Regions from separate parts of the Planococcus dechangensis genome, predicted to be linked through region 1. Evidence: predicted binding sites of a transcription regulator. Region 1 holds the regulator's gene; each other region holds the start of a gene.
The links. The regulator LexA, encoded in region 1, represses DNA repair genes until DNA is damaged. The targets are predictions, from matches to a motif close to CGAACATATGTTCG.

Region 1 (7,653 bases):
TTTGCAGCTACGTTATCCGGAGTAAAGCCGAACTCTTCCATGATCTTCTCGCCTGGCGCACTTGCCCCGAAGCGGTCGATCGCGAGAATGTCGCCTTCGAATCCTGTGTAGCGGTCCCATCCGAAAGAAGAGCCCATTTCAATTGCCAAACGTTTTGTGATGCTTTTCGGCAAGACGGATTCTTTATACTCTTTATCTTGCTGTTCAAAACGATCCCATGAAGGCATAGAAACTACTGATACCGAAATGCCTTGATCTTTCAATTGCTTTTGCGCTTCGACAGCTAAGCTGACTTCTGAACCAGTCGCCAGCAACAACGCTTGTGCATCGTCTGCAGGAGAGACGACATATGCACCTTTTTCAACGCCAGCTTCCGCTTTTTCGCCAGTCGTCTCGAGCACCGGCAGGTTTTGGCGTGACAAAACGAGTAAAGTCGGCTTATTTTTTGAAGTGAGCGCTAAGCGCCATGCAGCTTTTGTTTCGTTTGCATCCGCCGGACGGATGATGCTTAAGTTCGGCATAGCACGCAATGATGCTAAGTGTTCGACCGGTTCGTGCGTCGGGCCATCTTCGCCGACAGCTACGCTGTCATGAGTGAAGACATAGGTTACCGGTAAGCCCATTAAAGCGCCTAGACGGATCGCTGGACGGACGTAATCGCTGAAGACGAAGAACGTTCCTCCGAAGACATGCAAGCCACCGTGCAAGGCCATTCCGTTCATTGCTGCACCCATCGCAAACTCACGGACGCCGAACCAGATGTTGCGGGCTTCAGGATGGTCAGCATCAAAATCGCCGCCGCCTTTGATATTCGTTTTGTTCGAACCGGCAAGATCGGCACTCCCGCCGAAGAATGATGGGACAGCTTTGGCGATCGCATTGACCATGTCGCCAGAAGATGCACGTGTCGCTTGAGACTTGCCTACTTCGTATTGAGGGAAATCAACATCGAAATCAGCCGGCAAATCGCCGCGGATCGCGGATTGCAATTGAGCTGATAGTTCCGGGTGCTGCTGTTCGTATTGTTTGTACAATTCATTCCATTTAGCTTCCGCTTGAACACCTAGTGAATCGGTCGCTTCTTTGAATGTTTCGTAAACTTCTTCCGGTACATGGAAGTCTTTTTCAAATGTCCATTTGTAATATTCTTTCGTCAGCTTCATTTCATCTTCGCCGAGTGGCGCTCCGTGTGAATCCGCTTTGCCGGATTTGTTCGGGGAGCCATAGCCGATGACGGTCTTGACTTCGACCAATGTCGGTTTGTCAGTAGCATTTTTTGCCTGCGCAATTTTTTCAGATAGATCATCCAAATTGTTTCCATCTTCTACACGCAAGTAATTCCAACCATATGATTCGAAACGCTTCTTGATATTCTCTGAAAAGCTCATCGACAAATCGCCATCTAGCGAAATGTCATTGCTGTCGTATAGTACGACCAACTTATCCAGCTTTAAATGGCCTGCAAGTGAGATTGCTTCTCCTGCCACGCCTTCCATCAAATCGCCGTCTCCGCAAAGAGCGAAGGTGTGATGGTCTATGATATCAAGTCCGTCTTTATTATAAGTAGCAGCCAGGTGGCGCTCTGCCATAGCCATCCCGACAGCCATGCCAATTCCTTGGCCAAGCGGTCCTGTCGTTGCTTCAACGCCCGCAGTGTGGCCATATTCAGGATGGCCTGGAGTTTTAGAATCCCACTGGCGGAAGTTCTTGATTTCATCCATCGTTAACCCATATCCGCTCAAGTGAAGCAAGCTATATAGCAACATAGAGCCGTGTCCTGCTGATAATACGAAACGGTCGCGGTTAAACCATTCCGGATTGTTCGGGTTGTGGTTCATGTGCTTTGTCCAGAGTGTATACGCCATTGGTGCGGCGCCCATTGGAAGTCCCGGGTGTCCCGAGTTTGCTTTTTCAATAGCATCGATTGAAAGTGTTCTAATGGTATTCACTGCAAGTTGATCTACGTGGTTTGACATAGTGACATCCTCTCTGAAACTTAAATTTAATCCTATTATAGTTTAGTCAACAATAGGAAAGAATACAACGAAAAAGAGAATAAGTATTAATTCAAATACTTATTCTCTCGGATATTCTTAATTTTATCTGGCGTAACATCTTTTCCTTCTGGATCGATGACGGTGACATTCTCAATCGTGCCGCGCATCGACTGTCGGAAATTCTTCAGATATTCCTCGCGAAGGGCAGTTTGTTCAGATGCCTCTTCTTTAGAAAGCCCGTCTTTTTTGGACTTTTTGGATAGTGCGTTAATGCGCTTGATTTTCTCTGGAGATAGCACGCAAAGTCCCCCTTTCTATTGCTCCATCGTACAAAAAAAGGCGGGGCTGTGCAAGATTTCAGCTTTCTTTCATTTGCTGATACTCTTTATATCTCCTGTGGACGGTCGCTTTGCTCGCTTGGTAGCCGAAACCTTGCAGCGTGACGGCGATCTCGTGGAATGTCAAACCACTCATCTTTAAACTGACGATTTGATCCACTGGCAGTTCCAGACGCTCGCGGCCATCAGGATTCCCTTTGCCTTTCAAATTGCGTTCCGGTTTATAACCGTTTTCCACCGCCCGCCTCATGCCGCGTTTGATTTTTGCGTTATGGATTTTGCGTTGGTATTCTTCAACGATGGCGAGTATCTCAAGCACCATATCGTCCATATCGTTTAATGCAATCGGGCCTTGATCGGACAAGGTAAACACATCAACTTCGTGTTTTTTCATTACGTGCAGCAAAGCGATGCGTGCGTGTCCCCGGCCAAGGCGTGTTTCATCTTGGATGAACACCGCATCGATCCGCTCAGATTTGATCTGGTTGAGCATTTCAAGCAAGCCTTCGCGGTCCATTTCGTATCCGCTATGCTGGTCTACGTAAACTTCCTCCACCAAATACCCTTGTTCAAACGCAAATTTCATCAACTCTTCTTCTTGGCGTTGGAGCGAACTTTCCTGCTCATCTTTTGCCGTGCTTACACGGCAGTATACCAAAGCCTTTTTCTTCATTCGGCATCACCTGCATAATATTTCGTTTCATCTGGTGAATAATTCAATTGTTCCACCGGAATCTTCAACGATTGTCCCGCCACAATTTTAGTTGTCTTCAAATTATTCACTTCCATGATTTCTTCTATCCATTTATGGTGTGGAGTATCGCCGCTGAAAGATTCAGCAAGCTCCCACAGCGTATCACCTTTTTCGATTTCAAGCTCGCCTAGCTGTTGTTTTTGGGTATTATGGCTAATCACTGAATAGAAAGTGAATACGATGATCAATGAAAAAAAGAAAATCAAATATGAGTTCTGTCGAAAAAATGTCATTCAAGCCGCCTCCTCAAGAATATTTGTTCGGAATGTATGTTCTCATAATAAAGCGAACAGGTGTTTCTTGTCAAGAATAAATTCGAACCTATGTTTGCATTTCAATGCCCGAGTTGCTATAATAAGGATAGTTAATCATAAAGAAATTCTATAAAGAGGTGAAACTGGTGAAAAAAGTATCTAAGCGTCAGGAAGATATCCTGAATTTCATAAAAGACGAAGTGCGTGCTAAAGGTTATCCACCCTCTGTCCGCGAAATTGGAGAAGCAGTAGGATTGGCTTCCAGTTCGACTGTACATGGGCATTTAGCTCGACTCGAAAGCAAAGGCTTGATCCGAAGAGACCCTACAAAACCACGAGCAATTGAAATCATCGGATCCGAAGAATCCTTGATTGACAAAAGCCCTGTGCTCCATGTCCCGCTTATCGGTAAAGTCACCGCCGGCATGCCGATCACTGCGATCGAAAACGTCGAAGAATACTTTCCGCTGCCCCAAACATACGGAACCGAGGAAGACCATATCTTCATGCTTGAAATCATGGGTGAAAGTATGATCGAAGCTGGTATTCTTAATGGTGACTATGTTGTTGTAAAACAACAGCAAACCGCCAATAACGGCGATATTGTTGTTGCCATGACAGAGGAAAACGAAGCAACCGTCAAACGCTTTTTCCGTGAAGACAATTATTTCCGGCTGCAGCCAGAAAACTCTTCTATGGATCCGATCATCGTAGACCAAGTGAGTATTCTCGGTAAGGTCGTCGGTGTATATCGTCAGATTCACTAAAAGTCAAACCAAATAAAGCAGAAGCATAGAAAAAATGAGGAAGTCTGCTTTCCTCATTTTTTCTATGCTTCTTTTTTATACAATAATTTAATTATGTAACCTGATTAATATAAAAAAGCAGATGCAACAGGCATCCGCTTTTTATAATGGGTTTTTATTCATTGTGTGATTCTGCAATAACAATGTATTTAACCAAATTGATTGTGACGCGGTAAATTTTCCCGCTTTTTTCATCAGTTAGTTCGTATGTGCCGTTTGATGGGATTTGGCTCATGGCCGATTCCTTATCGATTGCTTTTACACTATGGACAATGGAGTTTCCTTGATCAAAGAAGAATTCTACTTGAAACGTTTTCACTGAAATTCCTCCCTTCCAAAAAGAATGAATACACAACGTTAAGTGTAGCACAACTTATTGTTAATTTCGGTTTTTCCATTCCTTAAAGATCATTACTTTCAGCGCCAGCATTTCTTCTTCGTTTAAATCCTCTTCTAATTCTGCCAGAACTTCCGGAGCGGACATTGTGTCATTTTCCACGGCATTTTTCATTTTCAATAAATTTCGGAAGCCGACTTTTTTGATGACGGTATTGGCGGCTTCTTCCTTTGTCTCGAACGCCAGTTCTTGGCCTTCTGGTGCAGCCAACCGGTTATTATCGTTTTCGACAGCCGAATCCACTAACTCGTCTTCCAACTCTTGAGGTGGCTCATCTGCGCCGCTCACTGAGTCTTGTGGAGCATTGGCTTGGTTTTGCAGTTCTAGCATATATTGGTTCACTTGTGGATCCGATTCGATATAGCGGACCATTTCCTCCATTTTGCCACTTTCTTCAAGTTGCGTTAAGGCTCTTTGTGTCACCGCTTCTGTCGAAAGGTTCGGCCCAATGGCGTATAACGCAATTGCACTCATTGAAAACGCGATAAGAAATACTATAATGACATTCAAAAAACGCATGCAACCCCTCCAAATATAAATCTTTTTTCATATAAGTAAAATCTTACCACGTTTTCACTTCTGAACGTACATGTGAATGGGCGCAATCTGGAAGTTTTATTCCTCCAACTCAGTCTTTTTCTTCTTCGTAAGTCCTAAACTTAAAACAATAAAAAAACCGGAGCGCTGGGCTCCGGTTTTTGGATTAATACATTTTCAGGTATTGCTCGCGCTCCCACGGGTGGACGCTTGTTCTAAACATATCCCACTCAATTTCTTTCGCTTCAACGAAGTTGTTGAGAATATGTGAACCAAGTGCTTTTGTCATGACTTCATCTTTTTGCAATTCATCAAGAGCCGCGGAAAGCGTACCCGGTAGATCTTCGATGCCGACTTCTTTGCGTTCTTTGCGGTTCATGGCATAGATGTTGCGGTCTACCGCTTTTGGCGGAGTCAAATCACGCTTGATACCGTCAAGGCCTGCGCCAAGCAATACAGCCATTGCCAAGTAAGGATTCGCTGCAGGGTCTACAGAGCGAACTTCAACGCGCGTGGACAAGCCTCGGGAAGCCGGAATCCGGATAAGCGGGCTGCGGTTTTGGCCAGACCATGCAATGTAGCAAGGCGCTTCATAGCCAGGAACTAATCGTTTATAAGAGTTAACGGTCGGGTTTGTCACTGCAGTAAATCCTTTTGCGTGCTCGATGATGCCCGCTAGGAATTGGTAAGCAGTTTTGCTTAGTTTCATATCGCCATCTTCGTCAAGGAATGCATTTTCGTTGCCTTTGAACAAGGAAACGTTCATGTGCATACCTGATCCGTTGACACCGAACAATGGCTTCGGCATGAATGTTGCATGCAAGCCGTGTTTACGGGCAATGGTCTTGACAACAAGTTTAAAGGTTTGGATATCGTCACACGCTTTGATGGCATCTGCGTATTTGAAATCGATTTCGTGCTGTCCTGGCGCGACTTCGTGGTGGGAAGCTTCGATTTCAAAGCCCATTTCCTCAAGTTCAAGGACGATGTCGCGTCGGCAGTTTTCGCCAAGGTCCATCGGCGCTAGGTCAAAATAGCCACCATGGTCATTCAGCTCAAGAGACGGTTCGCCTCTTTCATCCAACTTGAACAAGAAGAATTCCGGCTCTGGCCCGAGGTTGAAATGAGTAAATCCAAGCTCTTCCATCTCTTTCAAGACACGCTTCAAGTTTGTGCGCGGGTCGCCAGCAAATGGCGTTCCGTCAGCATTGTAGATGTCGCAGATTAAACGAGCGACTTTACCTTTCCCTGTAATCCACGGGAATACCACCCATGTATCAAGGTCAGGGAATAAATACATATCCGATTCTTCGATGCGAACAAAACCGTCAATCGATGAACCATCGAACATCATTTTATTGTCGAGTGCTTTTTCAAGCTGGGATGTTGGAATTTCTACGTTTTTGATAACCCCGAGAATGTCGGTGAATTGCAGGCGGATAAAATTGACGTCTTCTTCTTTTACCAAACGAATAATGTCTTCTTTTGAATACTTGCTCATGAACTGTTCACTCTCCTAGTTATATTATGTAGCCCACTCATTTAAAGAAGCGGGATAAATCACCTTGTCGTTGAAACGCTGTATCGAATGGCCGGGCTTGATGCTTCATCTCTTCACGCAGCAATGTGCGAAGTTCAGCATCACTTAATGTTTTCGGCTCTGCTTTATCGTTTTCAGGCGTTTCCTTTGTTTCGTACAGTTTTTTAATTCCGGCGATATTAAGCCCTTGCTCCAGATAATCTTTAATCTCAAGCAGCGCATCAACATCATTCATTGAAAACATGCGTTTGTTTCCCTCAGTCCGTGCTGGATTGATCAGCTTCTGCTCTTCGTAATAGCGGATCTGCCGTGCTGTCAAATCCGTCAACTGCATTACGATGCTAATGGGGAGAATGGGCATCGTACGGCGAACCCGATTTGTCATAAGTTTCACCCATTTCACTAATTACTACATTTTCAGTTTATTACACGTTAGGTTACTTGTCAACTCAATGTTACGTTTTCTAACATGGAATTTAACTGTTGCTTATTCACTCTTCTGCCAATTCTGCTTGTTTTAAGGCATTTGTTGCGTTGATTACAGCAATTTTCACGTGCTCATAAGTCAAGCCGCCTTGAACAAATGCCGTATAAGGGGCTCGCAGCGGACCATCAGCCGTCAATTCGATGCTCGCACCTTGGACAAATGTCCCCGCTGCCATGATGACATCATCAGTATAGCCTGGCATATAGGCAGGCACCGGCAAAAATTGGGCATTGACCGGAGAATTTGCTTGAATTGTTTGGCAAAAAGCGATCATTTGACTGGCTGTGTTGAATGATACCGATTGGATAAGGTCTGTTCGCTCAGCCGAGTAATGCGGACTGGTCGCCATGCCAGCGGACTCCAAAAGTGCAGCTGTGAAAATTGCGCCTTTCAATGATTGGGATACGATGTGAGGCGCCATAAAAAACCCTTGGTACATATCGGCTAATGCATTGAGTGACGCCCCAGCCTCCCCTCCTATACCCGGAGATGTCATACGATAAGCGCATTTTTCAACAAAACTCTGCTTCCCGGCAATATATC
Region 2 (7,653 bases), 240 kb from region 1:
ATTGGAATAGCGGTCGACAGCTTTCAAGCGGCCGGGCGCAATAGGAATGCGCAAGCCTTTGGACGTTTCGAGCACAATTTCATCCGTTCCGGTCGTGCCGAGTACGGCGACAACGCGATGTGGATTGGATTTCAACTCGCGCAGCATGATGACGCCGCGTTTGGCGCGGCTGCCGCTTTCGAATTCAGTCAGTTTCATTTTCTTGGCAGCGCCGCGTTGCGTCGTCAACACCAAATCTTGCGGGGTGTTGGGGTCGAGCATGACCGCTGACACCGCAACGTCGCCTTCTTTTAAGTTCAGTCCTTTGACGCCGGCAGTGCGCAGTCCGGTTACCGGGACTTCCTCAAGCGGGAAACGGACGCCGTAAGCCATTTGAGTGGCCAAAAACAGTTCCGTTTCAGTTGTGGCGAGCCCGACAAAGATCATATCATCGCCTTTTTTCAAATTCATCGTCTTGATGGCCCGTGAGTAGCGCTGCACGTGATAATCTTTGAGCGCTGAACGCTTTACTTGGCCGAGTTTCGATACCGTCAAGATGGTGGCGTCCTGGTCAAAGTTTTCAAACGGGAATACGGCGATGACCGATTCCTTGGCATCCAACGTGACCACACTCGACAAATGCTGGCCGAGGTCTTTCCATTTGATGTCCGGCAGTTCATTGACCGGTTGGAACACGAAATTGCCTCCGGAAGTGAAAATCAACACCGTATGCTGCGTATTGAGATTGCCTTCGAACAGCAGATGGTCGCTATCTTTCATGGCAAAATCCTTGCCGTTCGATGCGGCATGGGAGCGGGTGCTGGTCCGTTTGACGTAACCTTCTTTTGTTACAGTGACGACGACTTCTTCGCTCGGAATCATAATTTCGCGCGTGATGGTCAATTCTTCGATTTTTTCTTCGATTTCAGAGCGCCGTGGTTCCGCAAATTGCTTGCGTATGGCTTGCAACTCTTTTTTGATGACATTTTTCAGTTTCGTGGCACTTGTTAAGATGCCGGTCAGTTCTGAAATAAGTTTCCGCAAGATTTCTTCCTCTTTTTGCAGTTCGGTTATATCGGTATTGGTCAACCGGTAAAGTTGCAAGGAAACGATGGCTTCTGCCTGCGGCTCGGAAAACGCGAATTTCTCGATCAAATTGTTTTTCGCATCGCGTTTGTCTTTTGACGCCCGAATCGTTTTGATTACTTGATCGAGTATCGACAACGCTTTGATCAAGCCTTCGACGATGTGCATGCGATCGCTCGCTTTTTGCAGGTCAAACTCCGAGCGTTTCGTGACGACTTCCTTTTGGTGTTCGATGTAGGCATCGAGCATCGTCGGCAATGTCATCATCGTCGGTCTGCGGTGGTGAATCGCCACCATATTGAAATTGTAGCTAATCTGCAGGTCGGTATTTTTGTACAAATAGTTGAGAATGCCGGCTGCTTGTACATCTTTTTTCAATTCGATGACGATGCGCAGGCCGGTCCGGTCGGATTCATCGCGCACTTCCGAGATGCCGTCGAGTTTGCGGTCAAAACGATGATCGTCAATTTTCTTGATGAGGCTCGCTTTGTTCACTTCAAACGGAATTTCCGTCACGACGATTTGTTCTTTGCCGCCTTTTAATGGTTCAACAGTGGCTTTTGAACGGACAGCAATCTTGCCGCGTCCGGTTTCGTACGCTTTGCGGATGCCGTCAACGCCTTGGATGATGCCGCCGGTCGGAAAATCAGGCCCCTTGATGACGGTCATCAACTCATCGATCGAAGCATTGGGCTTGTCGATGCGCATCAACACCGCATCAAGTGACTCGTGCAGTGCATGCGGCGGGATATCGGTCGCATAACCGGCAGAAATACCAGTCGATCCGTTGACCAGCAAGTTGGGGAAACGTGCCGGCAACACGGTCGGCTCGACATCCACATCGTCGAAATTCGGGATGAATTCGACGGTGCGTTTTTCGATGTCGCGCAGCAGCTCACCTGCAATTGCAGACAAACGGGCTTCGGTGTAACGCATCGCTGCAGGGGAATCCCCGTCCATCGACCCGTTATTGCCGTGCATTTCCACGAGCATGTGGCGGATTTTCCAGTCTTGGCTCAAGCGCACCATTGCTTCGTAAACGGAACTGTCCCCGTGCGGGTGGTAGTTACCGATGACGTTCCCGACCGTTTTGGCGGATTTCCGGAACGCTTTATCGTTGGTGTTGCCTTCATGGTACATCGCATATAAAATGCGGCGCTGCACGGGTTTGAGCCCGTCGCGGGCGTCCGGCAATGCACGGTCTTGGATGATGTATTTACTGTAGCGGCCAAACCGATCGCCAATGACTTCTTCTAAGGGCAGATCCTGGAAACGTTCGGTTTGTGTCATACGAGTTCCTCCTCAGCGTGAATCAAATCATTTTCTAAGATGTTGCTGTCGTCTTCTAAGCCGAAGTCGACGTTGTTCTCGATCCATTTACGGCGCGGCTCGACTTTGTCGCCCATCAATGTCGTGATGCGGCGTTCGGCGCGCGCTCCGTCTTCGATCGTCACCCGGATCAATGTGCGCGACTCCGGATTCATTGTCGTCTCCCACAATTGGTCGGCGTTCATTTCCCCGAGACCTTTATAGCGCTGGAGCATATAGCCTTTGCCGATTTTTTTGATCGACTTGTCCAGATCCGCTTCGGTCCAAGCATAATCGACCACTTCTTTCTTGCCGACGCCTTTGGACACTTTGTAGAGCGGCGGCAATGCGATGAACACTTTGCCGGCTTCGATGAGCGGTTTCATATAGCGGTAGAAAAACGTCAACAGCAGCACTTGGATGTGTGCGCCGTCCGTATCGGCATCCGTCATGATGATGACTTTGTTATAGGCGATATCGGCTACTGAGAAATCCGATGATACACCGCCGCCGATGGCATGGATGATGGTAGCGATTTCTTCGTTTTTCATGATATCTTCAAGCTTTGCTTTTTCGGTGTTGACGACTTTCCCGCGCAACGGCAAGATCGCCTGGAATGTTCGGTCGCGTCCTTGCTTTGCCGAACCGCCGGCCGAGTCGCCCTCGACAAGGTATAATTCGTTCTTTTTGGCATTGCGTGACTGTGCCGGCGTCAATTTTCCGGACAGCAGCGAATCCGATTTTTTGCGTTTTTTGCCATTGCGGGCATCTTCCCGTGCTTTTCGTGCGGCGAGACGCGCTTGTGAGGCCCGTATCGCTTTGCGTACGAGCGATGCACTATGTTCTGCGTTCTCCTCGAGGAAATACATCAATTGCTGGGAGATGACCGCATCGACCGCACCACGGGCTTCGCTCGTGCCGAGTTTGCTTTTCGTCTGTCCTTCAAACTGCAGCAAGGCTTCCGGAATGCGCACGGAAACAATCGCCGCCAAGCCTTCCCGGATATCGGAGCCTTCGAGGTTTTTGTCTTTGTCTTTCAGCAAATTGATTTTTCGGGCGTAATCGTTGAAGACACGCGTCATCGCGGCTTTGGCACCGGTTTCATGCGTACCGCCGTCACGCGTTCTGACATTGTTGACAAAGGACAGAATGGTCTCGGAATAACCGTCGTTGAACTGGAATGCGAATTCCACTTCCAGGCTGTCGCTTTGGCCTTCCATATACGCCACTTTATGCAGCACGTCTTTTTCTTCGTTCAAGTATTCGACGAACGCCTCAATGCCCGTTTCATAGAAAAAGCTTTCGCCTGTCCCGGTGCGTGCATCGATCAATTCGATGGTCATGCCTTTCATGAGAAAAGCCGATTCGCGCAAGCGCTCGCTGAGCGTATCGTAATTGTATTTGGCAATAGAGAAGATCGTCTCATCGGGCAGGAAATGGATCAACGTACCTGTTTCCTTCGTTTTGCCAATTTCTTCTAATGTAGTGGCCGGTTTTCCACCATTTTCAAAGCGCTGGCGGTATTTGCGGCCATCGCGGTGAATTGTTACTTCGAGAAAGCTGGATAAGGCGTTCACGACCGAAGCGCCGACGCCGTGAAGCCCGCCGCTTGTCTTGTAGCCGCCTTGGCCAAACTTGCCTCCGGCGTGGAGCACCGTCAAAATGACTTCCGGTGTCGGTTTGCCGCTTCTGTGCATTCCCGTCGGCATGCCGCGGCCGTAGTCGCGGACGCTGATGCTATTGTCTTCGTGGATGGTCACCGTAATGCGGTCACCGAATCCGGCCAATGCTTCATCGACAGAGTTGTCGACGATTTCATAGACCAAATGATGAAGCCCGCGGGTATCGGTCGAACCGATATACATCCCCGGACGTTTTCGTACAGCATCCAGCCCTTCTAGAACTTGGATTGCTTCTTCGTTGTATGCGGTGCTGTTCGTTTTAGCCATCTATTTCCCTCCAGCAAACATTTGTTCGTATACTCTCTTCTTTTAATCGTATGTCATTTATGCCGTTCCTGTCAATGTTCATAGAAAAAGAGCGCTAGGCGCCCTTCGTGAAATGCTATTTCAAGATGGCATGTTCGACTTTAATACAGCGGTCCATAATAACCGTATAGCCTGCTTCTGACAGGCGGTTGAATACCGCTTCGTCGACCACATTCAGCTGTGTCCAAAATACCGGCGCATCGAGTTTAAGAAAATCCTCAGCTATGTCCGGCAAAAACTCGCTGCGGCGGAACACATTGACGATGTCGACTGATTCCGGAATGTCCTGAAGCGTGGCGTAGCTTTTCTCACCAAGTATGCTGTCGGCTAGCGGGTTGACTGGAATGATGCGATAACCGGCATCTTGCATCGCTTTTGACACCATATAAGATGTGCGCATCGGATTCGGGCTCAGTCCGATCACTGCGATCGTTTTCGCATTGTCGAGCACTTCTTTGATTTCTGTGCGGTCTGGGTTTTTCAACAAAATCACCTGTCCTTTTAGTCTATCATACATGAAACGACGGCGTTTGTTGAATAATCCGCCATCTATTGTTTCTCTTACAAAGCTCATGGTAAACTGTAGAAAAGAAACTTGCACCTACAAAGGAGTCAGCCATGGATATATTTCTTCCGCTCATAATCGCTTATTTACTCGGATCGATCCCTTCTGCGTTATGGATCGGAAAACTGTTTTACAACACCGATGTCCGGACCAAAGGAAGCGGCAATCTCGGCGCCACCAATACGTTCCGCGTGCTCGGCCCGAAAGCCGGATTGGTCGTCACTGTTCTGGACATATTAAAAGGCACTGCCGCGACGCTGCTGCCGTTAGTGATCGCAACAGACATCCATCCGCTCATTTTAGGCGTAGTTGCCGTAATCGGCCATATGTTTCCTGTATTCGCCCGCTTTAAAGGCGGCAAAGCAGTTGCCACATCCGGCGGCATCCTGCTAGGCTACCAATGGCCGCTGTTCTTGCTCGCCGTCGCCGTCTTACTGATTGCGTTGAAGATCACCAAAATGGTATCCTTATCGTCAATCATCTTGGCCGTAGTATCGGTCGTCTACACCATCATCTACACGATCAATACCGGCGATTACTTATTCATGGCCGTCATATTTACGCTTGCGACGTTCATCATTTACCGTCACCGTGCGAATATCGCAAGAATCCGCGCGGGCACAGAACCGAAGATCAAGTGGTAGACATCGAAAGGACGTGTTTGCATGGAGATCCATCTAAGCAAAGAAGCAACAACTTGGTTCAATGAAGAAATGGAAGTGGAGCCTGGCGAAGCGGTGCGGTTTTTTGTCCGCTACGGGGGTTCTGGCCTGCAACCGGGCTTTTCGATCGGCGTCACAAAAGACAGCCCATACGAACCGGCTGTCCGCCACGAACAAGAAGATGTGCTGTACTTTATCGAATCGGCAGACGAATGGTATTTCGACGAACACGACCTCCACGTCACCGTGGATGATGACTTGGATGAATTAAGTTATTCATACGAACAAAAAGAAGCATGACGCTCACGGCGTCATGCTTCTTTTTGTTTATTTAGAGACTTTGACTAACTTATTCAGTTGCTCTAATTGCCCTTCTGCCCGCAAGATTTCGGCTTGGCGGCTGCCGAATAAGTCGAAATGCGGATAGTCATTTCTGAGATCCAGCCATTCTCGCTGCAGGCCGTAGCGGCTGCCCCAGTCAACCAATTTGTCGATGTCACTGCAGCCCACCTTAGTCACCGTCGTGCAGCCAGGAAAACGATGGTCGACCCAGTAATGCGTCAAAAACGAAATATGCCCATCAGCTACGTCTTGTTTCCAGCGCTCCAATTCAGGCCGTCGGATTCCGAACGCCATCTTGTGCCGCCTCCCTTGCCACTTCTTTGTATTTTGCATCCCATTCCGGATCGACTTTGCCGAGCGGCACCGGACGAAAGCTTTCTTTTTTCACCACTGCATGCTCTGAAGTCGCCTTGGCAGCGATCGTGCCGTCTTCGTGAAGCACCTCATAACCGTAAGTCGTCCGCAGGCGCCCGTGCGACTCGACCCATGTTTTGACGATCGCTTTCGTGCCGTAGCGCAATGCCGCTTTGTATTGGATGGAGATATCGGTGACGGGCGATAAAAAGCCTTGCGCTTCCATACCGGCGTAAGTAAAGCCGAGATCCTTGATCAATTGTGTCCGGCCGATTTCGAGCCACACCAGGTAGTTCGCATGATAGACAACGCCCATCTGGTCGGTTTCCGCATAGCGGATTTCAATTTCTTTTTCACTTATGTACATGTCCTTCACCTCTCCTCTAGTATACAGGACAAGTCTTGGGATCAAAAAGCACAAGCTCCTATAGTTTTTGTTTTTTAGCTGTCGAGAAACTCTAGAAAATGTGTTTTGCGAAACTTAAACATTTCACTGATTCTCTGGTTTAGTGAAAAGTAGCTGATTCTTAAAATAGTAATGGATTATTTGCTTATTCTAACTTTGAAAAAGCACAAGCTCTTCTCACTTGTGCTTTTTTTAACCAAAAAAAAGCCGCCCGGAGGCAGCTTTTTTCTTTTATACTTCTAGCAATTTGTTGCGGAGCACCATTTGCAGGATGCCGCCGTGACGGAAGTAGTCAACTTCCACTTCAGAATCGAAGCGTGCGAGGACTTTGAATTCCGTGACATTGCCGTTTTCAGCAGTTGCTGTGACAGTGAGTACGTCGCGCGGTTTCACATCGTCAGACAAGTTGACGCTGATTGTTTCGTGGCCGGTAAGGCCAAGAGACTCAGCGCTTTCGCCGTTGACGAATTGAAGCGGCAAGACGCCCATCATCACAAGGTTTGAACGGTGAATACGCTCGTAGCTTTCCGCGATGACTGTTTTGACGCCCAGAAGGAATGTCCCTTTAGCAGCCCAGTCACGGGAAGAGCCCATGCCGTAATCTTTACCGGCTAGAACCACAAGTCCTGTACCTTGCTCTTGATACTTCATGCATGCATCATAGATCGGCATGATTTCACCAGTCGGCCAGAATGTTGTAAATCCACCTGTTGTACCTGGTGCTACTTGGTTACGGATGCGGATGTTGGCGAATGTTCCGCGCATCATCACTTCGTGGTTACCACGACGGGACCCGTAAGAGTTGAAGTTGCGTGGCTCTACGCCGTTTTCACGCAAGTACAAACCAGCTGGTGTATCTTTTCCGATTGCGCCTGCCGGTGAAATGTGGTCAGTTGTAATCGAATCAGCGAATTTCGCCATGACACGAAGGCCGGAAAGCGGCTGGATCGGTGCCGGTTCTTT
Region 3 (7,653 bases), 1.2 Mb from region 1:
CCCATTCCCCCGGTTCGGTGTACCATGTGTTCGACCGAGAGCTGCCGGAGTTCGATTTATCGCAAGCGCCGTTCACTGTTATCGGCGGTGGCATTACCGCGGTCCATTTAACGTTGAAGCTGCACAAGCTGTTTCCCGGACAAGTTACACTCCTGAAACGCCACCCATTCCGCGTCCACGATTTCGACAGCGACCCGGGATGGCTCGGGCCGAAATACCAGCACGCTTTCCGCAAGACACGGTCTTACACACGTCGACGGGAAATGATTGTCCGGGCGCGCAGAAAAGGTTCCATCCCGCCAGACTTGAATGTTAAAATGCGCAACCAGCTCCGTCAATTTCCCGGACTGGTCGCTGACGGCCATGTGCACAAAGCCGATCATCAACACGGCACAACCGCGCTCTATAATGAACACGGCGGCTTGCTCCAACAAACCGGCACCGTCATTTTAGCGACTGGCTTTCAGCCGCAGCTTCCAGGGCGCGAATGGCTGTCGCCCATTATCGAAGAACAGCGTTTGCCGTGTGCCGACTGTGGTTATCCTGTCGTTTCGCATACTTTGCAATGGGGGCCGGGACTCTATGTGATGGGGCCTCTTGCAGAACTTGAAGTCGGCCCGATCTCACGCAATATTTCCGGTGCGCGCGAAGCAGCTTCGCGCATTGTCGCTGCACAGTAAAAGACCTGCCGAGTGGCAGGTCTTTTACTGTGGCTGTCGAGAAACCTCGTCAGCTTTTTGGCGTTTCGCTCCAGCCGGACGCTTTCCGCGGGCACGGCCTCAGCCGCTTCACTGCTCCGGTTAGGGTCGAGCCTAACTTTCTGCAGACACTTAAAGATTCCAATCTGTTTTTGTGCAAAGAAGAATCTTTTTTTGATAAAAATTCATAGAAGAGTCTAGACTTATTCAACACTCTGGCAAAAGACCTGCCGAGTGGCAGGTCTTTTTACATTTCATTTCTTATGGCCGCCGATCAGCTTGGTCCGATCGAGTGCCGTGCCTGCTTCGGTGCCCGACACGCCGCGGTAGATTGCGGTTGGGCCGTGCTTGCGCTTGATGGCGTCCATCGCTGCGCCAAGCCGGCGCCTTTGCCATTTGTCCGCTTCGAACAGGCTCAGCTGCATGGAAATTTCGTCTTCCAAATTGGTGATTGACAGCGAAATTTGGCGCACCGGCTTGCCGAGGTAAAATTCGCGGAACAGCTCTTTGCATACTTCGTAAATCTTTAACGTGTCGTTCGTCGCTTCGTCAATCGAGCGGGAGCGCGAAAAGCCGCCGCCATATGCATTTTTACTGTAGCTCATACCGAGATGAATCGTGCGCCCCGCCATGCGCGCTTCCCGCGCGCGCATGGCGACGTCTTCGCACATCTCGAGCACAATCGTCAGGATGTCCCCCCGCGTTTCATAGTCGCGGTAGAGGATCTGGCCTTTGCCGAAGCTTTTCTGCCCTTCGATGATCAGCGAACCGAGTTCCGAGTAATCGATGCCGCGGGCGTGCTGATACAATTGATGGCCCATGATACCGAAACGATCTTCCAAATTCTTGAGGTCTGCACGCGCCAAATCGCCGACTGTGAAGATTCCCATATTATTCAGGTTACGCTCCATTTTGCTGCCGATGCCCCACATTTTGCTGAGCGGTGAAACCGGCCATAATTTCCGCGGCACATCTTTCATCGTCCAATGCGCAAGGCCTTTTTTCTTGCCTTCCAAGTCCAGCGCCAGCTTGGCCATCAACATATTCGGCCCGATGCCGACCGCTGACGGCAGGCCGAACTGGCTCATGATCGAATCCTGCATGTCGATTGCCGCTTTTTCCGGCGTTCCGTAAATATGGAGGATGCCGGTCAAATCGATAAAACTTTCATCGACGCTGTAGACGTGAATATCTTCTTTCGGGACATATTGGGCGAACAAGTCGGTGATGGCCATCGAAATCTCCAAATAAAATTGCATTTTCGGCTCGATCAGCAAAATATCCGGATGATCCGGAATTTCAAACAGCCGCGTGCCGGTTTTAACGCCGAAACGCTTTTTCATTTGCGGTGATGCGGCCAACACGACGCTGCCTTTGCGCTCTTGATTGCCGACGATGGCAATGCACGCTTCCATCGGATCGAGGCCGAGTTCCACTGCCGAACAGCTGGCGTAAAAGCTACGCATATCAATACAGGCGATATACCGCTTTCTTTCTGCTGACTTTTCCACGACGCCACCCCTATACAGAACGTTTGTTCTTATTTTACTGTAAAAGAGGAAAAGCAGCAAGAGGCAAAAGAAAGATCCGCTTAAAATAAACAGAATGTTTTGAATCCTAAAGAGTTATCGGTAAAATGGAAAATGTGGGAATTAACTCATTGCCTTAGAGGAGGAATAACACAATGACAAGACTTGAAGGAAAAGTAGCGGTCATTACAGGAGGCGCGGGAGAAATTGGCAAAGTGACCGCCAAGCGTTTCATGGAAGAAGGCGCGAAAGTGGTGATTGTTGACGTATCAGAAGACGCACTCAAGTCCGCTAAGCAACAACTCGGCGGCGAAGTCGTGACGGTCCAAGCGGACGTGTCTAAAGAAGATGACGTGAAAAACTATGTCGATAAAGCCGTTGAAGCATTCGGCACAATCGATGTGTTCTTCAATAACGCCGGCATCGAAGGCAAGGTCTCTCCGCTCACCAAACAGACAGTCGAAGATTTCGATCAAGTCATCGCCATCAATGTGCGCGGCGTGTTCCTGGGATTAAAGCATGTGCTGCCGGTCATGTACCAACAAGGCTCGGGCAGCGTTATCAATATGTCGTCGGTATCCGGCCTTAGCGGTTCGCCGAACGTCAGCCCGTACATCACATCAAAGCATGCGGTCGTCGGTTTGACGAAAGCCGCGGCTTACGAAAGTGCGCGCCATCAAGTCCGCGTCAATTCGGTCCATCCGTCTCCCGTCAATTCACGCATGATGCGCTCGCTCGAGGAAGGACTCGGCACGACCGAAAAAACTTTATCGAAAACGATTCCACTCGGCCGCTACGCCGAATCTGAGGACATTTCCAACTTGGTGCTGTTTTTGGCATCGGATGAAAGTACGTTTATCAGCGGTACACAATACCGCGTTGATGGCGGCATGGCCGCCTTATAACAAAAGACGGGCAACCACCAGTGTGGTTGTCCGTCTTTTATTTATTCACGACCCGGAACTTTCAAATCTTCGACCGGATTGTATAAAGTTTTGAAACCGTCGATCCGGCATTCCACCACATCACCATCACGGATGACGACGGCACCCGGTGTACCGGTGGAAATGATGTCTCCCGGCAAAAGCGTCATGACTTCTGAGTGAAACGCGATGAGATCCCGCGGCCGGAACGTCATGTTCGACACGCTGTTTTTCCGCTGGACCTCGCTATTTTTGACGGTGGCTACGGTCAATTCGAGCACCCCTTCCACCTCATCCGGCGTCAGCAATTCCGGCCCGAAGCTGAAAAACGTATCGAAGCTTTTGGCACGCGTCAAATAGCGCGGATTTTTCTCTAGAATGTCTTCCGCAGTCATGTCGATAATGGTCGTAAAACCCGCCACCACATCAAAAGCATCTTCCGGTGATACATTTTTGCATTTTTGGCCGATGATGATGCCGAGTTCCGCTTCTGCGGTGACGCGCTCAGACTGTTTCGGCAGCTTGATGACATCTTCCGGCCCGATGATCGTCGTATCCGGTTTCAGGAAACTCGCCGGCTCCGTGTCCGGGGACACTTCCTTCAAATCCGCAGCATGCTCGGCGTAGTTGAGTCCGATGCCCCAGATTTTCCGCGGGTGCCTGTATAAAGGCGCGTAATCCGCATCAGCAAACGGCATGATCGATTCTTCGAGCGCTCCTTCCGGCATGCGTTCAAATTCTTCCCTCAGCCATCTTTTCAACAGTTCGAGTTCCCCCGTTTCGATCAAAGTAAACAAGTCGGTCGGCCAGTTTTCAGCAGTATGTTCGTTTAACTTGCGCAGCGGCAAAAAACCATTTGCCATAACAAGCGCCGCTTCTTCTGTGCCATTCCAACGGATTGTTGCGAGGCGCATACTATCTCCCCTTCCTTTCCCGTTTATTTCGAGTTCTCTTCCTTAAAAACCTGCTGTATGAATAAAAAAAGCAGGCATTCCACTCGGGAATGCCTGCACTTTTCAACTATTTTCTTTTAATCCATCGATATAATGTTTTGCTTCAAGGAGCGAATAACCGAATGCGACGCGCGCCGCCTTAACCGCACGAATCTCCTGCCCTTCGGCGATCAACCGGCGCAACTCATCGTTGATGGCAGGCTCTTCATAGCCTGCCTCAGCTTCTATTTGTTCGATTCGTTTCATCATATGCTCTATACGCACCTCCACCGCTTTAACGCATTCGTTCAGCAGCAAATAAGCAGCTGCCGCACCGCCCAATACCAAGCCGATTGCCCAGATCCAATCTGTGCCCTCTATCATCATCGTTCCAATCGGTCCAGAAACTGTTCCAGGCGTTCTAGTGATGTAAGACGGCTGTTGCATAGCGATTCATCGGCACAAATATACTGGCCGTGCTTGATATAATTGTCGGCGCCCGCTTTGGTCTTCGCCGTAAACAGCCCGACCGTGCCGTGTTTATGGCAAATCATGCAGATGCCTTGTTTGCGGCTTGCACCGAACTGGCCGCTCACTGCCTGCAGGCGGCCGTTGCGTTCAGCGACCAAAAAGCGGTTAGTGTTTTCCTGCCAGGCGAGGTAAGACAAAGAGTAAAAATCAATTGACGGCACGTTCGGCCCCTTGAGTCGTTTGACTTTCGGGAACAGCCGTTTCAAGCTGTCGTTGGTAACCGCCCGAAATGGAATCAAGTGGGGGCGCAGACCCGCGAGAAACCCTTCCGCATCGTCAGTGTCTTTCACCGAAGTCAACGGGCGCAATATTTGCTTCTGCTCTTCCGTCAACGCCGGGAACAGCGCGAACACCTTCTCGTGGCTCAAATGGCGCAATACGCTCAGCACTTCTGCATCATTCGCCATTGCGTGCGCCGTCACGAGATTTAATGCCTGTTCTTTAATGAAGTTATATTGATGGTTGCGAATAAATGCATCGGGTTGACCCGTGACATTTGTCCGGCCTGTCGATTCTTTTGTGATGGTCATCGCTCTCCATCTCCTTTTCAGGTTCTGGTTGTTGTCTATTCATCATACTTCATCTATACGGTCGTTTCCATTATGGCCCATTCAAAAAACCAACCAAGCGGGATTCCACAATTGGCTGGTTTTTTAGTCAACGCATATTTTTCTTTAAGCGATGGTTGGTCCGATAATTCTGCCACACTGTGAACAGGATCGACAGGACGGCGAGGACGAGAAATGTCAACGAGATGGGACGCGTCAAGAACAGCGTCCAATCGGGATCAGCCATAACCGCACGGCGCAAATTGACTTCCGCAATCGGCCCAAGAATGACGCCAATAATCGCAGGTGCCAGCGAGAAATCGTATTTGGTGAACAAATAGCCGATGAATCCCATGACGATTAAAATATACAAGTCAGTAAACCGGTTGTTCAATACGAATGTGCCAACCACACATAACACGAGAATGACCGGAACGAGTACTTGAACCGGCACTTGCGTCACTTTCATGAAATAGCGCATGCCGAGAAACTGCGTAATGAGCATCCAGAAAGAAGCGACAAGAAAGGCGAAGAAAATCCCGCCGACAACATTCGGTTCATTGACGATAAGCAAGGGCCCTGGCGTTATGCCATGTACCATCAATGCAGAAAGCAGTACCGCCGTGACGGCAGAACCCGGGATGCCTAGTGCCACTGTAGGGATCAAGTCTCCCCCTACAGTCGAGTTGTTGCCCGCTTCTGATGCGATGACGCCTTCTTCACAGCCAGTGCCGAATTTCTCCGGATTTTTTGACCATTTTTTGGCTTGGTCATAAGCGACGATGTTGGCGATACTGCCGCCCGCGCCTGGAATCGCACCGATGATGGCACCGATTGCAGAAGAACCGAACAGCGTTCCCGGCCTTTTCAATACGATGAGCATCGTTTGAATCGGACGCAACACGAACTGGACATCTTTTAATTTCTCTTCGGCGCGCTTGGCGTCATCTTTGTCCATTTCTTTGCGCTCGAGTGAAACGAGCAATCGCGAAATCGCGAACATCCCGATAAGAACGACGAGGAAAGGTATGCCCGCCCGCAAGGTTTGCAAATCGAAAGAGAAGCGCGAAATACCGGAAATTGGATCGGCTCCGACCGTTGCAATCAAGATGCCGAACAAGCCGGCGATCAAGCCTTTAACGATGGAGTTGCCTGTCACACTGGCGATGATTGTCAAGGAGACGACGATGAGTGAAAACATTTCCCACGGCCCCATCATCAGCGCAAATCTGGAAATTTGCGGTGCAATCGAGACGAGCAAGATGAAACTGATGATCGAACTCAGAAAAGATGCCCAAATCCCGATCGACAGCGCTTTACCCGGTTCTCCATTTTGCGCCATCGGGTAAGCGTCGAATGTGGTGGCGATAGATGACGGCGTACCTGGGATTCCGAGCAACGCTGCTGTGATCAAGCCACCGGACATGCCTCCGACGAAAACCCCGACCATGGCCGCAACACCCGACACGGGATCCATTCCAAATGTCAGCGGGAGCGTCAAAACAATTGCCATCGCGACTGTAAAGCCTGGGATCAAGCCGGCCAGGATGCCGACGATCACTCCTACCAAAATAATCAACAAGATCCGCCATTGAAACACTTCAGCAATTCCTAGGATAAACAAGTCCATCATTTAGAAAGACCTCCTTTCGGTGTGAGGTTAAAAGAAGATTCCGGATGGGAATCGGACATTCAGGACATTCTCGAAGAAGAAATAAGTTCCGAGCGTAATCGCAACAGAGACGATCGTGATGACGATTATATCTTTTTTGGCGCGCGATCCGACCAACAAGCCCGTAAAGATGATGAAGATGATTGTCGACACGACAAAACCAATGAATTGCATACTGAATATATACAAGAGGAAAACAGCCAAAGTCAGGATGACTAGCCTGTATTCCACGTAAAACTCACGAAACTTCTCGCTTGCGGATGGCCGCGGCCCAGTTGATTTTGAACGTAAAAGCTCCAGCCCCTTTTTGATGATCAGTAGAAGCGACAACAAAATCAATAGTACAGCAACGAGCTGCGGAAAGGAGCCGGCATCGAGATGCACTTCATTGAGCGCCGGAAAATCGGTCGATTGAAAGTAAATTACCAATCCAAGCGCAATTAATGCGAGACCTATCAATATTTCCCCCATATTGTTCCTCCCCTTCTTAACGGACTTAAGATGAAACGCAAAAGGGGTCCATTCAGACCCCTTGGCTTTCTGCTTTTGAAATCCGCTTAGTCCATGTCCTATTCCAGGTCTTGAACGATTTCGCTGATGATGGCGTCCTGCTCTTCAAGGTGGGTACGGTAATCTTCCGGGCCCATGAAATCGACTTCAGTTCCAACATTTTGTACCGCTTCGATATATGCCGGGTCGTTTGCAGCTTCTTCAAATGAAGCAGCCAATTTTTCGATGATTGCCGGGTCAGTATCTGCTGGAGCGACATAGCCGCGATTTAAGCTCATCGTCATATCGTAGCCGCTTTCTACAAATGTCG
Region 4 (7,653 bases), on a different contig from region 1:
CCGCCTTTATCTCCGCCTTCAGGTCCCAGGTCGATCAAATAATCTGCCGTCTTGATGACATCAAGATTGTGCTCGATCGTCAAGACAGTATCACCGTTTTCAACGAGACGCTGCAGCACTTTCAATAAGCGGGAAATATCATCGGCGTGAAGGCCAGTCGTCGGTTCATCCAAAATGTAGAATGATTTTCCGTTTGACCTTTTATGCAATTCCGAAGCAAGCTTGACGCGCTGCGCTTCACCGCCGGACAGCGTAGTCGCCGGCTGTCCGAGTGTTACATAGCCTAAGCCAACATCCACAATGGTTTTTAATTTGCGGTTGATTTTCGGGATGTTCTCGAAAAAGCCATAAGCATCTTCCACGGTCATTTCCAGTACGTCTGCGATGTTTTTGTCTTTGTATTTTACTTCCAGCGTTTCGCGGTTGTAGCGTTTGCCGTGGCAAATTTCACAAGGCACATAGACATCCGGCAGAAAATGCATTTCGATTTTGATGATGCCGTCTCCCCGGCAGGCTTCGCAGCGCCCGCCTTTGACGTTAAAGCTGAAGCGGCCTTTTTTATATCCGCGTACTTTCGCCTCATTGGTCGTGGCATAGACGTCTCGGATGTCGTCGAACACACCGGTATAGGTTGCTGGGTTGGAACGCGGCGTCCGCCCGATCGGCGATTGGTCGATCTCGATGACCTTTTCCAATGCTTCGATACCTTCTACGGATTTGTGCAAGCCAGGCTTGGCACGGGCACGGTTCAGTTTATGGGCAAGTGATTTATAAAGGATTTCATTGATCAATGTACTTTTTCCTGAGCCCGACACTCCTGTAACAGCAGTGAACAAGCCGATCGGAATGTCGACATCGACATTTTTTAAATTATTCGCCGAAGCACCGCGAATCGATATTTTCCGCTCGCTTGGCTGGCGGCGCTCGGCTGGCAGCGGGATGAATTTTTTACCACTTAAATATTGACCAGTCAATGATTTCTTGTTTTTCATCACTTTTTCCGGTGTACCTGCAGCAATGATTTCCCCGCCGTGCACGCCCGCTCCAGGGCCCACATCTATCAAATAATCGGCTGCCATCATCGTATCTTCATCATGTTCGACGACGATGAGCGTATTTCCGATATCTCGCATATTTTTCAATGTGCTGATGAGGCGGTCATTATCCCGTTGGTGAAGGCCGATCGAGGGTTCATCAAGGATGTACAATACACCGGTCAAGCGTGAGCCAATCTGTGTCGCCAGGCGGATGCGCTGGGCTTCGCCTCCGGACAATGTCCCCGATGCTCGGTTCAGCGTTAAGTAATCCAATCCGACATTGATTAAAAAGCCAACACGTTCCTGGATTTCCCGGAGAATCATATTGGCGATTTGGCGATCTTTTTCAGACAGTGTCAAGCCATCGAAAAATTGCTGTGCTTCCGTAATCGAACGTTCCACCACTTGGCCGATATGAAGGTCATTTACTTTGACGGCAAGTGATTCGGGTTTCAAGCGGTATCCAGCACATGTCGGGCACGCTTGCTCGCCCATGAATTTCTCCATCATGTCGCGGATATAGTCGGAACTGGTTTCCCGGTAGCGCCGATCGACGTTTGACAGTACCCCTTCAAAATAAATATGGCTGTCACGGATTTTTCCGTAATCATTTTCATAGCGGAAACGGATTTTCTCATTATCCGAGCCGTGGAGGATAATATGCACTTGATCTTCCGGCAATTCACTCATCGGCACGTCCATCGCGATTCCGAAATGGCGGCATACCGCTTGCAGCAATTGCGGATAATATTGTGAACTGGTCGGCCGCCACGGGGCAATCGCATGATCGGCGAGCGTCACTGTCCAATCGGGAATGACAAGTTCGGGATCGACTTCGAGCTTGACGCCGAGGCCGTCGCATTCCGGACAAGCACCGAAAGGCGAGTTGAACGAAAACATTCTTGGTTCAAGTTCGCCGATGGAAAATCCGCAGATCGGGCAGGCATGATGTTCACTGAACAATAATTCTTCCTGATCCATGACATCTACAAGGACGCGCCCTTCCCCTAGCCGCAAGGCTGATTCTAGTGAGTCGCTCAAACGCGGGGCAATGCCGTCTTTCATGATGACGCGGTCAATGACAACTTCAATCGAATGCTTTTTGTTTTTGTCGAGTGAAATATCATCATCCAAATCAATGAGTTCGCCGTTGACGCGGACCCGCACATATCCTTGCTTTTTCACATCTTCCAGCAGCTTGACATGCGTTCCTTTGCGTCCGGACACGAGCGGCGCCAAAATTTGCATGCGCGTCCGTTCCGGATACTCAACCAAGCGGTCAACCATTTGTTCAATTGTCTGTGAAGAAATTTCAATGCCATGGTTCGGGCAGATCGGCTTGCCGATCCGCGCATACATCAGGCGAATATAATCATAGATTTCTGTCACGGTCGCCACTGTGGACCGCGGGTTTTTGCTCGTCGTTTTCTGGTCGATCGAAATCGCCGGCGATAAGCCTTCGATCAAGTCGACATCCGGCTTGTCCATCTGCCCCAGAAACTGGCGGGCATATGAAGACAATGACTCTACGTAGCGGCGCTGTCCTTCGGCATAGATCGTATCAAATGCCAAAGACGATTTCCCCGACCCGGATAAACCGGTCATGACGACCAGCTTGTCGCGCGGAATGACGACATCAATATTTTTTAAATTATGAGCACGCGCACCTTGTATGCGTATTTCTTGATTTTTCAAAACTAATCATCCTTCCGCTTTCAATTCCAGCACAGTATCACGCAGTTCAGCCGCACGTTCGAAATCGAGCGCTTTCGCTGCTTCTTTCATTTCCTTTTCGAGCAAAGTGATCAGCTTCAAGCGATCTGCTTTGTTGAGCTTTTTCCCTTGCACTGCCTTGCTGACGTATTCTTCCGTTTCTTCCGCCGCTTCAGTGGCACGGATCACATCGCGAATTTTTTTCTTTATCGTAATTGGCGTAATGCCATGTTGTTCATTATAAGCCGCTTGGATCGTGCGGCGGCGTGTCGTTTCATCAATCGCTTTTTGCATCGAATCCGTTATCCGGTCCGCGTACATGATGACATGGCCGTTCTCGTTACGGGCTGCACGCCCCATCGTCTGGATCAAAGAGCGCTCTGAACGGAGGAAGCCTTCCTTGTCGGCATCGAGAATGGTCACCAGCGACACTTCCGGAATGTCGAGGCCTTCACGCAGCAAGTTGATGCCGACGAGTACATCGTATACACCCATCCGCAATTCACGGATGATTTCGATGCGCTCAAGCGTCTTGATTTCGGAATGCAGGTAATTGACCTTGACGCCTGCTTCTTTCAAGTAATTCGTTAAGTCTTCGGACATCTTTTTCGTCAAGGTGGTTACCAAGACCCGTTCACCGCGCTCTTTGCGCTGTTGGATTTGATCCATAAGATCATCGATTTGCCCTTCGATCGGCTTGATCTCGATCTCGGGATCGAGCAAGCCGGTCGGACGGATGATCTGCTCCACCATTTCCGGGGTATGTTCAAGTTCGTATGGACCCGGTGTTGCTGAAACGAATACGGCTTGTTTAATATGTTCCTCGAATTCCGTAAATGTCAGCGGTCGATTATCCATTGCGGAAGGCAGACGGAAGCCATGGTCGACAAGCACTTTTTTGCGCGCCTGGTCACCGTTGAACATGCCGCGCACTTGGGGCAAGGTCACGTGGCTTTCATCTACAACCAACAGGAAATCTTCCGGGAAATAATCGATTAAGGTGTAAGGCTGTGCTCCAGCTGGACGCAATGTCAGATGACGCGAATAGTTTTCGATACCTGAGCAGAAGCCCATTTCCCGCATCATTTCCAAGTCATAACGGGTACGTTGCTCCAGACGCTGCGCTTCCAGCAATTTATCTTCGGCGCGCATTTCTTTTAGGCGTTCTTCCAACTCTGCTTCGATGTTCTCGATCGCTTTGATCATTTTATCTTCACGCGTAACAAAGTGGGAAGCTGGGAAAATGGCCACATGCTCGCGTTCCCCGATGATTTCACCAGTCAGTGCATCGACTTCTCGGATACGGTCGATTTCGTCGCCGAAAAATTCGATGCGTAAGCAGCGTTCATCACGCGAAGCCGGGAAAATTTCCACGACGTCGCCTCGTACGCGGAATGTACCGCGGATAAAGTTGATGTCGTTGCGTTCATATTGCACGTCGACCAATTTGCGGAGCAATTGGTTGCGCTCGATTTCCATACCTTTGCGCAGCGACACGACAAGTTCACGGTATTCTTTCGGCGAACCGAGGCCGTAGATGCATGAAACGGATGCGATGACAATAACATCGTCCCGCTCGAACAAAGAACTTGTCGCCGAGTGGCGCAGTTTATCGATTTCATCGTTGATGCTGGCATCTTTTTCTATAAATGTGTCAGATTGGGGCACGTACGCCTCAGGCTGATAATAATCATAGTAGCTGACAAAATACTCTACGGCATTGTCAGGAAAAAACTCCTTAAATTCACTATAGAGCTGGCCGGCCAATGTTTTGTTATGGGCCATGACCAATGTCGGTTTTTTTACTTGTTGAATTACATTGGACATCGTATATGTTTTTCCTGTACCGGTTGCGCCGAGCAAAGTTTGCATCCGCTTGCCCCCGATCACTCCTTCGGTCAATTTGGCGATAGCCTCCGGTTGATCGCCGGCCGGTTCATAAGGAGCTTGTAAGTTGAATTCCTTTTTCATGGATGTGTCCTCCCGTAATTTTCACTACTTCTACTTTAACATATGCCCTAAAAATCCTCTAACAAAAAGCGAACGTATGTTTTTTCTTGTTGTTTCATTATTCTATTTTGTTTGCTTTGTTATATAGAAGCAACTTATATGTCTTCTCAGGCTTTTTTAAGGGACAGACTGTTTGCATATGCGTCATTGCGTATTTATCTTCGCGCATAAAAAAAGCCGCCCCAGCCAGGGCGGCTTTTTCTGCTACTCTTCTTCCCGCTTGAGCTCTTGAAGCTGTGCGGTATATGTGTCGAAAGATTTGCGGTCGTTATGATCCAGGGCTTCGTCGATAAGTGCAAGCAATTGCGTCTCTTGCTGTTCGCGGTGAACATGCTTCAAGAAAAGATCTAGATAAATATCATTCAGCAGTTTTTCCGCTTCCGTGATTTTTTTCGTTTGAGCCATCGCTTTCATGAAGTCAGCATAAGAATAATAGTTTTCCATTCTTCTTCACCCCGAATGCTTTTCATTAGTATACACGACAACACAAGTAAGAAGCAAGAGTTTTTTGAAAATTACAACGAGATTGAAAAAATATTATTTTCAAAAATTAGTTATTGTGTATTTCCCATTTTTTATTATAATAATGTATGTAAAGTAAATTTAGGGGGTAAATATACATGGGCAAAAAGAATCAATACCCCGCTTCCTATACAATTTGCAGCAGTACCTACGCGCTGTTGCCGTATATGGACGGGCATCGGCTCCTGACACGGGTCATTGAAGACCGCAGTGAATTTCTCGTGGAGGAATCGGTTTATAAAATTGTGGCGAAATCCTGCTCTTTTTATCGCGGCTCTCTTGCCAGCGCCACCCTCTACGCACAAAAAGCGATCGGCGTAAAACATAAACCGCCAATCATCGTCGGTGAATATTATGGAAATCCACTGATTTTCTTTCCCACACATTCTCCGAAAAACCGCGACTCTATCTGGTTCAATTTTGATGCCATCGATTTGATTGCTGCAGATGAGACTGGACGCAGCAGTCTGGTATCGCTCAGCAACGGCGTTGTCGTCCCTGCAGACATCTCGCCGATTGCGCTTCGGAACCAGCATTCTTTCACTGGCTCCTTGCGCCGTTATTTCAAAAAAGCACAGCGCGTCCATAACCACCGGATGAATTATGTGACAAAACGGGCCTTTCCCCCGCGCAGCCATCAGCCATTGGATTAAAGCGCCTTGGCTGCTGTAGCCAAATAAAACCGCAATAAATCCTCTACGGCATTTTTCAGACGGATATTCAAATAGCGTCGGTGATCTTCATAGCCGCCGTGGCAAAAAATGTATTCCGAGAAATTGCCGTCTTTTACACCTCGCCTCAACTTCATTCCGTTTGCCCTCATCTGCTCAATCGTGTCAGTCAAATCGCTCTTTACGTGTTCGATCGCTTTATCCAGCAATTCCACATAAGGGGCTTTTAACTTCAACGCACTGTTTTGGATCCACTCACGATCCCGCTCTAAGATGAGGAGAACCATCGGCAGTTCCACCCGTTTCTCAAACACGGCCATTTCCGCCCTAGAAATCAGAGGCATCTCCTCACCCCCTAACAAATAGGAACAAGTGTTCTTGTTTTCATTTTAACGGGTAATTCACAAATTGCAAGAGGCCGTAGTAAAATAAATCCATTGTAATCACTCTAGTTGATGCAGCTGTTTCATTATGTGGTGATCTATCTAAACAAAAAAGCGCCGTTATGAGATGCAAATGTGGGAATTTGCATTTCACAATGGCGCTTTTTTTATGGGATATGATCGGATATAAATGGCTTAAACTACCGGATGGCGCGGAACGCCCATAGAGAGCCGACAAAAAAGACGGACGATACCCATAGAAATGCTTCATGCCAAAACCAGACCGATAAGGAGATGCCGGTAAACGACACCAGCGCGAAAATCCCAGCGAACATCCGGCTTTGCATATCGCGCTGATGCTCACGTTCCCTGCCTTCTTTGTTCTCTAGATAATTGCGCATTTTTTCCGGCTCTTCGAGGAAATTGATAAGTTTTTTCGGGAAAACTCTTGCCGGCCCGGTCGAGTTCAGCACCCAGCGCAGCACATCTTCTTTCCCGAAAATCCCTTTTCCTTCGCGTTTAGTCGAAGCCCATTCCAGAACACGTGGGCGCGCAAGTGCAAATAAATCGACGTTCGGGTCCAATACATGCAAGACACCGACAAAAATCGAAGCCGCCCGCCCGAAGAAGGCAAATTCTGCCGGCAGCTGAACCGGCTGTGTCCGGACAATGTCCTGCATATCTTTCAACAGCCGCTCGACGACAAAACTATCCATCTGCATCAATTCATTCGATTCATATGCAGCAACTAGACGCTCCACCGCATCTTCCAACAGATTGCGGTCTGCGTGAGGCAATAGGAACCGCAGATCTTCCAAGCCGTCCAGCACTTGCTCATAGTTTTTGAACAGGATGCCTTCCGCAATCAATAGAATCGCCTGTGAATCGCGCTCGGAAATCGTACCGATCATGCCGAAATCGATCAGCACGATTGTGCCGTCCGGCCTTAACAAGATGTTTCCGCCATGCGGGTCAGCATGGAACTGTCCCCCATACAATACTTGCTCCAAAAACAAAATGAACAACCGCTCGGAAATCTCGTGGCGGTCGAGGCCATGTTCTTCGATAAAGCTGATATCGGTAATGCGCGCCCCTTCGATCCACTCCATGACGAGCACGCGGCGCGTCGTATACTCATCGTAATAAAGCGGGATATGGACGCCGTTCATTTCTGCAAAACGGTCTGAAAATGCCCGTCCGTTCTGCAATTCACGGACAAAGTTCAATTCAGCACCGATCGTTTCGGTCATTTCGACATACAATTGATCAAAATCGACTTGTTTCGTAAACGGAGTGAATTTCTTCGCGAGCCAAATG

Region 2: a site for LexA is predicted at 4,337-4,350, ahead of parE (DNA topoisomerase IV subunit B). Genes of this name have one in related genera too.
Region 3: a site for LexA is predicted at 2,226-2,239, ahead of ACFO5U_RS11890 (Y-family DNA polymerase). Genes of this name have one in related genera too.
Region 4: a site for LexA is predicted at 4,791-4,804, ahead of uvrB (excinuclease ABC subunit UvrB). Genes of this name have one in related genera too.

Annotation. Positions count from the first base shown of each region.
Region 1 is NZ_JBHSGL010000005.1:548,001-555,653, forward strand. Features, by position in the region: gene tkt (transketolase) at 1-1,976, opposite strand, end outside; gene ACFO5U_RS05995 (DUF896 domain-containing protein) at 2,063-2,296, opposite strand; gene ACFO5U_RS06000 (YneB family resolvase-like protein) at 2,355-3,008, opposite strand; gene yneA (cell division suppressor protein YneA) at 3,005-3,322, opposite strand; gene lexA (transcriptional repressor LexA) at 3,490-4,110, shown strand; gene ACFO5U_RS06015 (hypothetical protein) at 4,265-4,468, opposite strand; gene ACFO5U_RS06020 (hypothetical protein) at 4,529-5,065, opposite strand; gene glnA (type I glutamate--ammonia ligase) at 5,250-6,584, opposite strand; gene ACFO5U_RS06030 (MerR family transcriptional regulator) at 6,622-7,008, opposite strand; gene ACFO5U_RS06035 (methionine gamma-lyase family protein) at 7,115-7,653, opposite strand, start outside.
Region 2 is NZ_JBHSGL010000005.1:305,711-313,363, reverse strand. Features, by position in the region: gene parC (DNA topoisomerase IV subunit A) at 1-2,355, opposite strand, end outside; gene parE (DNA topoisomerase IV subunit B) at 2,352-4,322, opposite strand; gene ACFO5U_RS04610 (CoA-binding protein) at 4,438-4,878, opposite strand; gene plsY (glycerol-3-phosphate 1-O-acyltransferase PlsY) at 4,980-5,570, shown strand; gene ACFO5U_RS04600 (HesB/YadR/YfhF family protein) at 5,592-5,888, shown strand; gene ACFO5U_RS04595 (hypothetical protein) at 5,916-6,224, opposite strand; gene ACFO5U_RS04590 (acyl-CoA thioesterase) at 6,199-6,651, opposite strand; gene acnA (aconitate hydratase AcnA) at 6,922-7,653, opposite strand, start outside.
Region 3 is NZ_JBHSGL010000005.1:1,771,128-1,778,780, forward strand. Features, by position in the region: gene ACFO5U_RS11885 (FAD/NAD(P)-binding protein) at 1-680, shown strand, start outside; gene ACFO5U_RS11890 (Y-family DNA polymerase) at 953-2,164, opposite strand; gene ACFO5U_RS11895 (SDR family NAD(P)-dependent oxidoreductase) at 2,383-3,132, shown strand; gene ACFO5U_RS11900 (fumarylacetoacetate hydrolase family protein) at 3,174-4,064, opposite strand; gene ACFO5U_RS11905 (hypothetical protein) at 4,167-4,469, opposite strand; gene ACFO5U_RS11910 (FusB/FusC family EF-G-binding protein) at 4,466-5,143, opposite strand; gene ACFO5U_RS11915 (tripartite tricarboxylate transporter permease) at 5,271-6,794, opposite strand; gene ACFO5U_RS11920 (tripartite tricarboxylate transporter TctB family protein) at 6,822-7,304, opposite strand; gene ACFO5U_RS11925 (Bug family tripartite tricarboxylate transporter substrate binding protein) at 7,403-7,653, opposite strand, start outside.
Region 4 is NZ_JBHSGL010000014.1:98,469-106,121, forward strand. Features, by position in the region: gene uvrA (excinuclease ABC subunit UvrA) at 1-2,732, opposite strand, end outside; gene uvrB (excinuclease ABC subunit UvrB) at 2,739-4,721, opposite strand; gene ACFO5U_RS13990 (IDEAL domain-containing protein) at 4,965-5,204, opposite strand; gene ACFO5U_RS13995 (competence protein ComK) at 5,381-5,935, shown strand; gene ACFO5U_RS14000 (YhjD family protein) at 5,932-6,297, opposite strand; gene ACFO5U_RS14005 (ABC1 kinase family protein) at 6,537-7,653, opposite strand, start outside.